2 regions of the Staphylococcus sp. FW104-15G4D genome follow, and region 2 is predicted to be linked to the other one. Evidence: predicted binding sites of a transcription regulator. Region 2 holds the regulator's gene; the other holds the start of a gene.
The links. The regulator LexA, encoded in region 2, represses DNA repair genes until DNA is damaged. The targets are predictions, from matches to a motif close to CGAACATATGTTCG.

Region 1: uvrB (excinuclease ABC subunit UvrB) is a predicted target of LexA. The motif match lies at 4,013-4,026, and genes of this name have one in related genera.

What each region holds. Positions count from the first base shown of each region.
Region 1 covers NZ_JBYTCH010000001.1:246,978-253,786, forward strand. Annotated here, with positions in the region: gene secA (preprotein translocase subunit SecA) at 1-227, shown strand, start outside; one part of gene prfB (peptide chain release factor 2) at 434-505, shown strand; one part of gene prfB (peptide chain release factor 2) at 507-1,550, shown strand; gene AC3WQX_RS01205 (COG3942 and LysM peptidoglycan-binding domain-containing protein) at 1,883-2,662, shown strand; gene AC3WQX_RS01210 (YfbR-like 5'-deoxynucleotidase) at 2,975-3,616, shown strand; gene AC3WQX_RS01215 (CsbA family protein) at 3,622-3,858, shown strand; gene uvrB (excinuclease ABC subunit UvrB) at 4,136-6,121, shown strand; gene uvrA (excinuclease ABC subunit UvrA) at 6,129-6,809, shown strand, end outside.
Region 2 covers NZ_JBYTCH010000001.1:777,777-784,585, reverse strand. Annotated here, with positions in the region: gene AC3WQX_RS03955 (YneF family protein) at 163-399, opposite strand; gene tkt (transketolase) at 610-2,598, opposite strand; gene AC3WQX_RS03945 (DUF896 domain-containing protein) at 2,730-2,966, opposite strand; gene sosA (DNA damage-induced cell division inhibitor SosA) at 3,130-3,363, opposite strand; gene lexA (transcriptional repressor LexA) at 3,506-4,126, shown strand; gene AC3WQX_RS03930 (CAP domain-containing protein) at 4,359-5,375, opposite strand; gene guaC (GMP reductase) at 5,398-6,375, opposite strand; gene rpsN (30S ribosomal protein S14) at 6,537-6,806, opposite strand.

The DNA of each region.
Region 1 (6,809 bases), 530 kb from region 2:
TTGAAGAAGATACTTGTAAATATATCTTAAAATCAGTAGTACAGTTTGAAGATGATATTGAACGTGAAAAAACAAAAGATTTAGGTGAGGGTAAACATCTAACTGCTGAAGATGGTAAAGAAAAAGTAAAATCTCAACCCATTGTAAAAGGTGATCAAGTAGGGCGAAACGACCCATGTCCATGTGGCAGTGGTAAAAAGTACAAAAATTGCCATGGACAAGCATAAATCAACACTAAATGTTGCAATGTTCAATAATAAAGACTGAGGCATATTCTAATGGCTCGGTCTTTATTATTATTTTCTTGATACTAATGTCGTGACTTCAAACTTTTTAAGTTTGAATGTTAATTTTCATAAAGACGAATTTCATGTAAGATATAGTATGATAAATACTAAAAGCGCTAAACATTCAGTAATAGGAGAGAAAATCAATGGAATTATCTGAAATTAAACGAAATATAGACGAATATCAAAATAATTTAAATCAAATTAGGGGGTCTCTTTGACTTAGAGAATAAAGAGACTAATATCCAAGAATACGAAGAGATGATGGCAGATCCAAACTTCTGGAATGACCAAAATAAAGCTCAAGAAATTATAGATAAAAATAACGCTTTAAAGTCGATAGTGAATGGGTATCACGATTTAGCCAATGAAGTTGATGATATGAGTGCAACTAGAGAATTGTTACAAGAAGAATATGATGAAGATATGAAAGAAGAACTTGAGAATACTGTCATTCAATTTAAAGATAAAATGGATCAATTTGAATTGCAATTACTTCTGGATGGGCCACATGATGCAAATAATGCCATACTTGAACTTCATCCAGGCGCCGGAGGAACTGAATCACAAGATTGGGCGAGTATGTTACTAAGAATGTATCAACGTTATTGTGAACAAAATGGCTTCAATGTTGAGACGGTGGACTATTTACCGGGTGACGAAGCAGGCGTAAAAAGCGTAACGCTATTGATTAAAGGTCATAATGCTTATGGTTACCTAAAAGCAGAAAAAGGCGTGCACCGATTAGTCAGAATCTCACCATTTGATTCCTCGGGTAGACGACATACGTCGTTTGCCTCTTGTGACGTGATTCCAGATTTCAATAATGATGAAATTGAAATAGAAATTAATCCGGATGATATAACGGTTGATACCTTTAGAGCTTCAGGAGCTGGTGGTCAGCATATTAACAAAACAGAATCAGCGATCAGAATTACTCACCATCCTACAGGTATTGTAGTCAATAACCAAAATGAACGTTCGCAAATTAAGAACCGAGAAGCAGCAATGAAAATGTTAAAATCTAAGTTATACCAACTAAAATTAGATGAACAAGAACGTGAAATGGCTGAAATTCGTGGTGAACAAAAAGAAATTGGGTGGGGAAGTCAAATACGATCTTATGTTTTCCATCCTTATTCAATGGTTAAAGACCATCGTACAAATGAAGAAACTGGTAAGGTTGATGCAGTCATGGATGGCGATATTGGGCCATTTATAGAAGCTTATTTAAGAAAAGAAATGGACAATGAAGAAGTTTAATAATTTAAGTTCCTCATTTATTAGTGTTAGTGACTAGTAAATGAGGTTTTTAATTTAATAAACATTAAGTAGGTAATGTTTTGTGTAATAAAATATCTAATAATAATATGTAATATGCAATTTATAATATTACCACATAGAGTTTCAGACTTAGAAAAGTAACCCTTTACACCGTTATTGTAAAGATAGTTAGCGTTTTATATCGTGTTTTTGTAATCATTCTCTTTTTACTGTTATATTACATCGCTATAACATTAAACATCTCAAGCTTGGGGTGTGCTATATTTGAACTTGTAAATTTAAGAACAAACTAGCAAAGGAATGACAACTAGATGAAAAAAACGCTAACTGTAACTTTAAGTTCGATTGCAGCATTTTTTGCAATCAACACTGCAGCTAACGCTCAAGAATCAGAGGCGTCTCAACAGGACGTAAATTCACCAGACGTTGTTACAACGAATCAATCTAATTTAGGAACATATATAGTTAAAGCAGGAGATTGTTTATATAATATCGCAGTAGAACACGGCATCACTTTAGAACAATTATATACATTAAACCCAGGAATCCAACCGCTTATTTTCCCTGGTGATAAAATAGTTGTTTCAGAGAGTGGCGTTAATCCATCACAATTTGAAAGTGAAGAAATCTCTATTCCGCAAACTACATTTGAGTCAACTTCAACTGATGAATCAGGTGTTACTTATGAAAATTATGAAACACCAATCAATTTTTCTCAAACTTCTTATGATGGTTTAAGAAGTATTTCGAATGCAGGTAACCTATATACTGACGGACAATGCACTTACTATGCATTTAATCGTCGTGCTGAATTAGGAAAACCAATTGGTAGTTTATGGGGCAATGCTAGCAACTGGGCAGCATCTGCTAGCCAAGCTGGATTCAATGTAAATAACACACCTGAAGTAGGAGCTATATTCCAAAGCGCTCCTGGACAAAATGGTGCTGGTGCGTATGGACATGTAGGCGTTGTTGAGTCAGTAAATCCTAATGGTACATTAACTGTTTCTGAAATGAACTGGAACGGTGGCGTAAACGTTAAATCATATAGAACAATTTATAATCCAGGTTCTTACAATTATATTCACTAAAAGACTAAATTATAAAAGTGAAAAAGAAAAAATTAATATATGTATTTTAAACAAGGCTGTAACAGTGTTTATTGTTACAGCTTTTTTATTCGAGTTACACTATGTGTCATCAACTTAATAAGTAAGCGATTTAAACTCTTATTGAAATTTAATTATCAAACAAGGATATTCTAAGATATATGCAAACTAGAATCTCTTACCTTTATAAAAAATTAATATATAAAAATATGAATTTACTTTCAATAATAAAATGGATTGATATAATAACTATAAGTAATTAGACAAATTTCGTTTACAGGGAGGTATCGTGATATGGGTGTACATCAATATTTTAAAAGACTTTCTGATTTAGAAAAATTAATAAGACTACCGGGTAAGTTTAAATATTTCGAACATAATGTCGCTGCCCACTCATTTAAAGTGACTAAAATTGCCCAGTATTTAGCAACTGTTGAAGAATATTATGGAAATGAAATCAATTGGAAAAGTCTATATGAGAAGGCGTTAAATCACGATTTCGCGGAAGTTTTTACCGGTGACATCAAAACCCCTGTTAAATATGCAAGCAGAGAATTAAAGAAACTATTCTCCCAAGTAGAGGAAGAAATGGTTGATACATTCATTAAAGAGGAGATTCCTGAACAATATCAAAAAGTATACAGAGAACGCCTGCAAGAAGGTAAAGATGATTCTTTAGAAGGCCAAATTCTCTCAGTGGCAGATAAAATTGATTTATTATATGAAACTTTTGGAGAAATTCAAAAACGTAACCCAGAACCTTTATTCTTTGAAATTTATGAAATGAGTCTAGAGACAATTATTCAATTTGATCATTTAAATTCAGTAAAAGACTTCATAGATAATGTTATTCCTGAAATGCTTACAGAAAACTTCATTCCAAGAACTGAGTTACGTGAAACGACTATGACAATCTTAAATAGAAGAAATGGGTGACGATAATGATTTGGTATGCATGTGCCGCCTTTTTTCCTTGTATATTAGTGGTATTATTTAGTGTTGTCACTAGAAGTAAATGGATAGGTACATTATTAACGCTAATATTAATAGGTACTTCGATTTATAAAGGTTTTTTTCATAATGAATGGATCATATTTATAGATGTAGTGAGTCTTCTAGCAGGTTATTTAATCATTGATAAATTGAAACTTCATAAGAATCAAGATGATTCTCGTTAGGAAATATCAATATATAGAAAGCGTAAACAAATCTTTTGAAGGTTACAGAAGATTGTTTTATAGTATCTTTAAACGAGAAAGACTTAAATTAAATAACTTTTTAAACAAGCATGGTGTTTCACTATGTTTGTTTTTATTTTCAAAAAATCCCAAGCGAACAAACGTTTGCTTTAGTCGTTATAAATTTGTTAGAATAGTACATAATGAAACTTAAGACTATAAACGTGAGTGTTAAATTTTAAATGAGTGAGAAATTAAATAGGAGGCGTATGTCAGAATGGTTGAACATGTTCCATTTAAGTTGAATTCTGAATTTGAACCACAGGGGGATCAACCTCAAGCGATACAAAAAATTGTTGATGGTGTGAATAATGGAAAACGTCACCAAACTTTACTTGGCGCGACAGGAACAGGTAAAACATTCACTATGAGTAACGTCATCAAAGAAGTCGGTAAACCTACATTGATTATTGCACACAATAAGACATTAGCTGGGCAACTTTATAGTGAGTTTAAAGAATTCTTCCCTGAAAATAGAGTAGAATATTTTGTAAGTTATTATGATTATTATCAACCAGAAGCTTATGTTCCATCGACTGATACTTTCATAGAAAAGGACGCCTCCATCAATGATGAAATTGACCAATTACGTCATTCGGCTACAAGTGCGTTATTTGAACGCGATGATGTAATAATTATTGCTAGTGTAAGTTGTATTTATGGTTTAGGTAATCCGGAAGAATATAAAGACTTAGTAGTTAGCGTTAGAGTTGGAATGGAAATGGATCGCAGTGAATTGCTACGAAAATTAGTAGATGTTCAATATACACGTAATGATATTGATTTCCAACGTGGTACTTTTAGAGTGCGTGGAGATGTTGTAGAGATTTTCCCTGCATCTAGAGAAGAAATGTGTATTAGAGTAGAGTTCTTTGGAGATGAAATTGATCGCATCAGAGAGGTCAATTATTTAACTGGTGAAGTTATACGTGAACGTGAACATTTTGCTATTTTCCCAGCCTCTCACTTCGTAACTCGTGAAGAAAAGATGAAAGTTGCAATTGAACGAATTGAGAAAGAATTAGAAGAACGACTTAAAGAATTACGCGATGAAAATAAATTATTAGAAGCTCAGCGACTTGAACAGCGCACGAATTATGATCTCGAAATGATGCGTGAAATGGGCTTCTGTTCAGGTATTGAGAATTATTCTGTTCACCTTACATTAAGACCTTTAGGCTCTACACCTTTTACATTGCTTGATTATTTTGGTGATGATTGGCTTGTAATGATTGATGAATCACACGTTACTTTACCTCAAATTCGTGGTATGTATAACGGTGACAGAGCTCGTAAACAGGTGCTTGTAGATCATGGGTTCCGTTTACCAAGTGCACTTGATAATAGACCCCTAAAATTTGAAGAGTTCGAAGATAAAACTAAACAACTTGTATATGTTTCTGCTACACCAGGACCTTATGAATTAGAACATACTGATGAAATGGTTGAACAGATTATTCGTCCAACTGGCTTACTCGATCCTAAAATCGACGTTAGACCAACTGAAAATCAAATTGATGATTTACTCAGTGAGATTCAAGAACGGATAGATAGAGATGAACGTGTGTTAGTAACAACATTAACTAAAAAAATGAGTGAAGATTTAACCACATATATGAAAGAAGCGGGTATTAAAGTTAACTATTTACATTCTGAGATTAAAACATTAGAACGTATTGAAATTATTCGGGATTTGCGTATGGGAACTTATGACGCTATTGTAGGGATTAACCTGTTGAGAGAGGGTATTGATATACCTGAAGTGTCTCTAGTAGTTATACTCGATGCTGATAAAGAAGGATTTCTACGATCAGATCGTTCTTTAATTCAAACAATAGGTCGTGCTGCACGTAATGATAAAGGTGAAGTTATTATGTATGCAGATAAAATTACTGATTCAATGCAATATGCAATTGATGAAACGCAAAGACGTCGAGATATTCAAACGGCGCATAATAAGGAACACGGTATAACTCCTAAAACGATTAATAAGAAAATACATGATGTTATTAGTGCTACAGTAGAAAGTGATGAAACTAATGATCAGAAACAAACAGAACTACCTAAGAAAATGACTAAAAAAGAAAGACAAAAAACTATTGAAAATATAGAAAAAGAAATGAAAAAAGCAGCTAAAGATTTAGACTTCGAGAAAGCAACAGAATTAAGAGATATGTTATTTGAATTAAAAGCAGAAGGGTGACGTTTAAATGAAAGGACCGTCAATAGTCGTTAAAGGCGCACGTGCACATAATTTAAAAGGAGTAGATATTGAGCTACCCAAAAATAAACTTATTGTCATGACTGGACTTTCAGGCTCTGGTAAGTCTTCTTTGGCATTTGATACGATTTATGCAGAAGGACAAAGACGATATGTTGAGTCTCTAAGTGCATATGCACGTCAGTTTTTAGGACAAATGGATAAGCCAGATGTTGATACAATTGAAGGTTTATCACCTGCCATTTCTATTGATCAAAAGACAACTAGTAAAAATCCACGATCAACTGTTGCAACTGTAACTGAAATCTATGACTATATACGTCTGCTTTATGCACGCGTAGGTAAACCTTATTGTCCGCACCATGGAATAGAAATAGAATCTCAAACTGTTCAACAAATGGTGGATAGAATTCTAGAACTTGAAGAACGTACAAAAATCCAACTACTTGCACCTGTAGTGTCTCATAGAAAAGGAACACACGAAAAATTAATTGAAGATATAGGTAAAAAGGGTTATGTACGCTTACGTGTCGACGGAGAGATTGTAGATGTCAATGAAGTGCCCGAACTTGATAAGAATAAAAATCATACTATTGAAGTAGTTGTCGACCGCTTAGTCGTTAAAGATGGAATTGAGACGCGTTTAGCAGATTCAATTGAAACGTCTTTA
Region 2 (6,809 bases):
TGTTTTTAAGTTACGATTTACAATATATTTTAATCAATCATTAAAAAACTTGCCTTTAAAAATTACTAATTCATAAATAAAATTAATCATCATATCTTAATAAGTAATAAAAAAGCGTCACAGTGGTTATTGTAAACACTGAGACGCCTGAACTTATAGGCTTTATTTGCCTTTCATGTTTTGGTCCATATTTTTGTTCATCATTGTCATCATTTGATTGATTTTCTTTTGAGATGGTTTTTGGCCCATTTGCATCATCATCATACGTAGCATTTCTTCATTGATAGGTGGGTTTTTTTTGAGGTAATCCATCATATATTTTCTTGCTAAAAAGAAACCACCGATTAATCCTACGATAAGTGCTAAAATGATTAAAATTATTGCTAACCAAGTTGCCATTGTTTCACCCACTTTCTTTATCCTACTGAATTTTACTAAATTCACTTTGTTATTTCAAGAGGCACTTTAAAGTGATAACTGATACCTACCATTAGCAATGATAACAAATATTTGTTTTTCTTAACAAATTGACAATTAAATTTATGTAAAAATAAAAGGCTACTAGCTAATAAACTTGAGCTAGTAACCCTTCTCTAATTATTAAATTTATTAGAATGTGCGAATTTGATTTAATATATTTTCTTTAGTAAATCCATATTTTTCAACTACTAAATCACCAGGTGCGCTTGCGCCAAAGCCATCAATACCAATAACTTTGCCTTCTGTTCCAACATATTTATGCCAACCTAATGGAGATGCCATTTCAATTGCTACACGCTTTGTAATTGAGGATGGTAATACTGATTCTTTATAATCATCTGATTGTTTATCAAATGCAAACCAGTTTGGCATTGATACAACTCTAACACCTTTACCTTGTTTGTCTAAATCTTTGGCAGCTTCTACTGCTAAACTAACTTCTGAACCAGATGCTAATAATAAGTATTCAGGATTTTTCTCTGATTCAAATACTACGTAAGCTCCTTTACGAACTCCCGCTTCTACAGTTTCTTCAGCAATATCTAATGTTGGTAAGTTTTGACGTGTTAAAACTAGAGAAGTTGGTGTTTGTTCTGATTCTAATGCTACTTCCCATGCTACACGTGTTTCATTACCATCTGCAGGTCGAATAACATTCATATTCGGAATAGCACGTAAGCCCGCTAATTGTTCTATTGGTTCGTGTGTTGGACCATCTTCACCTACAGCTATTGAATCATGTGTAAAGATAAATGTTGAGTTAAGACCCATGATAGCTGATAAACGTAATGCAGGTTTTAAGTAATCACTAAATACGAAGAATGTCGCTGCATAAGGATGTAATCCACCATGAGCAGCCATTCCGTTCACTGCTGCACCCATCGCAAATTCACGTACACCAAACCATACATTTTTACCTTCTGGTGTTTCTTTATCATAATCTTTAGCTTCTTTGACATTAGATTTATTAGACCCTGCTAAATCAGCAGAACCCCCAAAGAATGATGGTACTGTTTGACTAAGTTTTTGAATAATTTCTCCAGAATCTGCTCTAGATGCTCCTTTATGATCTAAATCATATTTAGGTAACTCTTTTTCATAGTTTTGAGGTAATTTACCACTAATTGCTAACTTAAATTCTTCTGCTAATTCAGGATATTCTTTGCTATAATCTTCTAATTTAGCTTTCCAAGCATCTTCATTTTCGTTAGCACGTTTTAACATAGAAGTTTGGAAGATTTCATAAACCTCTTCAGGTACATTGAATCGTTGTTCAGGATCAAGTCCATAAGCTTCAAAAGTAAGTTTTCTTTCATCTTCACCTAGCGGAGCGCCATGTACTCCATTTGAACCAGCTTTATTTGGAGAACCAAAACCGATAACAGTTTTAACTTCAATAATAGTTGGGCCTTGTTGTGATTTAGCTTTATTAATAGCATTATCAATTTCTTCTAAATCATTGCCATCTTTAACTAAAATATAATTCCAACCATATGCTTCAAATCTAGATTGTGTATTTTCTGAGAATGATTTATTTAAATCACCGTCAAGTGAAATATCATTAGAGTCGTATAAAACGATTAACTTATCTAATTGATTATGGCCCGCAAATGAAGCAGCTTCATGTGAAATACCTTCCATTAAATCTCCATCTGAAGCTAAAACGTATGTGTAATGATCAACCATATTAAAATTATCTTTATTAAATTTACCAGCTAAGTGATCTTCAGCAAGTGCCATTCCCACTGACATTGCGAATCCTTGACCTAGTGGCCCAGTTGTTACTTCTACTCCATCTGTATGTCTAAACTCTGGATGACCTGGAGTTTTAGAACCCCACTGTCTAAATTGTTTTAGTTCTTCTAATTCTAAACTACCTGATACATGTAATAAACTATATAGTAAAGCAGAGCCATGTCCTGCTGAAAGAATGAATCTATCTCTATTAAAATAATCTTTAGATTGGGGGTTAAAATTAAGATGACGTGTCCATAATGTATACGCCATAGGGGCAGCTCCCATTGGTAAACCAGGGTGTCCAGAATTTGCTTTTTCGATAGCATCAATACTTAGTGCACGTATTGTATCGATAGCCAATTGGTCTTTTTCGTTAAACATCGTTGTGTCTTCCCTTCTTAAATAATATCTAAATATAATTATAACTTATTTTAAATTAAAATGATAAAGAAAAATCTGATAAATCAGCTCATACAAATTGTTCAAGAACTACCTTGAACAACCTACTTCCATTATTTATTGTTTTTCTCAGATTGAATTTTTTTAAGCTTTTCAGGTGTAACATCATTTCCTTCAGGATCTATTACTTTAGTATTTTCAAGCTGTTGCTTGAACCCTTTTCTAAATGAATCTAAATATTGCTTTCTTAATTTAGATTGTTCCTTAGCTTCCTCTTCTGTTAAACCTTTTTCTTTTTTCTTTTTAGCTAGCTCATTGATTCTATCTATATTTAAATCTTCCTTAGACATTATCGTCACGCTCCTTGTTAATTTTAAAACAAAATGTGTAAGACTCTTAAAATATATATGATTTCCTACTTTAAATTCTTGTGTAGAATATATCAAAAAAATGAACGTAACCAAATAGTTACGCTCATTAACAATACTTACTCATCATATTTTTAATAAATTACTAATTAACTAAAGCGAACACTGAAGTGTCATTTTGTTCGCTATTTTGTTTGTCTTCAACTTTATAGTTTGATTTATTATTATCCTGTTGATGAATTTCATGATCTGTCATTTCGTACGTTTGTTCTGAATGCGCACTTTGATTTACACTTAAAAAGAATGTTAGGAAAACCATGCAAGAGATGAGTACTACAGCTATATATATTAAAAACTTTTGTTTTGTCTTAATTAACATTAATCTCACTCCTAGAACGTTTGTTTGTATATTTAATTTATCAGAACGAATGTTCTGTGTCAACACTAAAACGAACAAACGTTTGTTTTCGAAGATAATTAATGCTATAATGTACTTAAATAAAATTAGGGAGTGCCTATATATGAGAGAATTAACTAAACGTCAAAGTGAGATTTATGATTACATTAAACACATTGTACAAACTAAGGGTTATCCACCTAGTGTTAGAGAAATTGGCGAAGCAGTGGGCTTAGCATCTAGTTCAACCGTACATGGACATTTATCAAGATTAGAAGAAAAAGGTTATATTCGAAGAGACCCTACTAAACCTAGAGCTATTGAAATTGTTAGTGAACAACTAGAGGAAGTTAATGTTGAAGAAACGATTCACGTACCAGTAATAGGTAAAGTTACTGCCGGTGTTCCTATTACAGCTGTTGAGAACATTGAAGAGTATTTCCCACTACCTGAACATTTAACTTCAACACATAATAGTGACATTTTCATATTAAATGTAGTAGGAGAAAGTATGATTGAAGCTGGTATTCTAGACGGTGACAAAGTGATTGTTAGAAGCCAAACGATAGCTGAAAACGGCGACATTATAGTAGCAATGACTGAAGACGAAGAAGCTACTGTTAAACGCTTCTATAAGGAGAAAAACCGTTACCGATTACAACCTGAAAATAGTACTATGGATCCTATTTATTTAGATAATGTTATTGTTGTTGGTAAAGTCATAGGGTTATACAGAGAAATGTAACTATCAATTTCTCTCTATTTAAGCCCTCCTATATCAAGACCTCTATAAAAATCTCATATAAATACTAAAAGACAAGGTAGTTCTTATTGAACTACCTTGTCTTCTGTTTAGAATCTTTGTTTAATACATCTTTTATTTTATCAAGTATATCGGGTTGTTTATCTTTATTCGTTTTCATGTTTATCTACATCCTTACGAATTTAATTTACCCTTATCTACTTAAGATAAACTCTTATTCTGTATAATTCTCAGTCCAAAATGGTTGCTTCTCTTTATTAAAATCTACACCTACGCCTAAATTTCGATAATGCGTATTTAGTATGTTCTTCCTATGACCTAGTGAATTCATTAATCCTTCATGAGCATAAATACTATTGATTTGACCATAAGCAAGATTTTCTCCTGCCGCATTGAAATCAATACGATCTTTTTTCAATCTATCAAAAGGAGAATCCCCTTTATTATCTGTATGATCGAAAAAGTTATTTTCAGACATATTTTTACTATGCTTTCTAGCAGTATTAGAAATTTTACTTGAATAATTTAGTGTATTTAAGCCATGTTGCTTTCTTTCCGAGTTAACTAAATCATAATTTTGTAATTCAAAGCTTTTTTCTAATTCTCTAGATGGCACGCCATATTGTTGACGCAAGCGATTTTCCATATTTTCACTTACTTGTAATAATGCAGTCACTCCATTTTTTTCATGTTTATCGTAAAAAACTGTTGTATAAATGTGATCTTTATGGAAAACATCATATTCATTATTTTTTACCTCAAAACGATATCGCCCTTTACTAATATATTCTATAGGATTACCTAACCGTTCTCTTACAGTATGTTTAGGAGTAGCGTACTTAATTTTAGATTTTGAAGATATAATATTTTGATTTGAGTACATGGCATTGACGTGGTTTTTAATATAACTAATCATAATAAAGTTATCATAATATTTATTATAATATGTGTACCACTTAGTTCCATATTCATTAGAAGTCATACGTTTCGGATGACCTAATTTACTTTCAACAGCTTGCTTAGACATATTCATTTGGATATTACTAAGTGCAAATTCTTGTTTTTTAGGAACAGATAATGATTTATCGTTTACATTTGAATCGTGGTTAATCCATGTATCAACTTGTTGTCGAACTTCTTTTTGAAAATCTACTAATGGCTTAGCTTCTTTAATGGGTGTGAAAATAATGATACATAATAAAACTACAAAGAATAATAGAAATCTTTTAATTTTTTACACCTACTATTTAAACTTAGTCTCTATCACCATTGAAAATTGAGTTTCTCACGATAACATAGTCTACAGTTCTTAGTGATTTTAGATCTTTTCCACCGGCATAAGATATTGAACTTTGTAAATCTTGTTGCATTTCAATTAAAGTATCTTTCAGTGAACCTTTATGTTCAACAAACATTTTTTTACCCTCAACATTTTTATGTTCACCTTTTTGAAATTCTGAGGCACTTCCAAAATATTCTTTATATTTTTTACCTTCAAGTTCAACAGTTTCTCCTGGTGACTCTTCATGTGCAGCGAATAACGAACCAATCATTACCATTGATGCACCAAAACGAATTGATTTAGCTATATCACCATGAGTTCTTAAACCACCATCAGCAATAATAGGTTTTCGAGCTGCTTTACTACAAATGTTAAGTGCAGCTAATTGCCAACCTCCAGTACCAAATCCTGTTTTAATTTTAGTTATACATACACGACCTGGACCAATACCAACTTTTGTTGCATCAGCACCAGCATTTTCAAGCTCTCTAACGCCTTCAGGTGTTCCAACATTTCCTGCAATAACAAAACTTTTAGGTATGTGGTTTTTAATATGTTTAATCATATTGATGACTGAGTCTGAATGGCCATGCGCAATATCAATTGTGATATATTCTGGAACTAAAGATTTTGAAGCAAGTTCTTCAATGAATTTAAATTCATTTTCTTTTACTCCAACAGAAATAGAAGCGAATAGCCCCTCATCTTGCATCTTTTTAATAAATGGAATTCTAGCTTCTTCATCAAAGCGATGCATAATATAAAAATAATCATTTTGTGCGAACCATTGTGCAAGCTCTTCATTCATTACTGTCTGCATGTTAGCCGGAACTACTGGTAATTTGAATGTGCGTGGTCCAAATTTAATTGAAGTATCACATTCAGAACGGCTGTTAACAATGCATTTATTAGGTATTAATTGTATATCTTCATAGTCAAAAATCTTCATTTTTGTAATTTGCCCCTTACAATTAAAAATTTTAATCGGATAACGCTTTAAAACCGAATAATTATATTAAATTTACACATATTATTCAGTTATTCTTTATCCTTATTAACTGTACATTGTTTTTTTACTAATGTAAATGGACAAAAGACATAAATTCATTTTTACCAACTTGATTTTTTCACACCAGGAATTTGACCTTTATGTGCATGTTCTCGGAAAGCAATTCGAGACATTTCAAATTTACGTAAAACGCCTCTTGGACGTCCTGTTACTTTACATCTTCTAGTTAATCTCGTAGGTGAAGAATCTCTAGGGAGTTTTCTAAGCGCTTCATAATCACCTTTTGCTTTTAGTTCTTTACGTAATTCATAATATTTATTTACAAGTTCTTCTCTTTTTTGTTCTTTAACTACTTTAGATTTTTTTGCCATTTA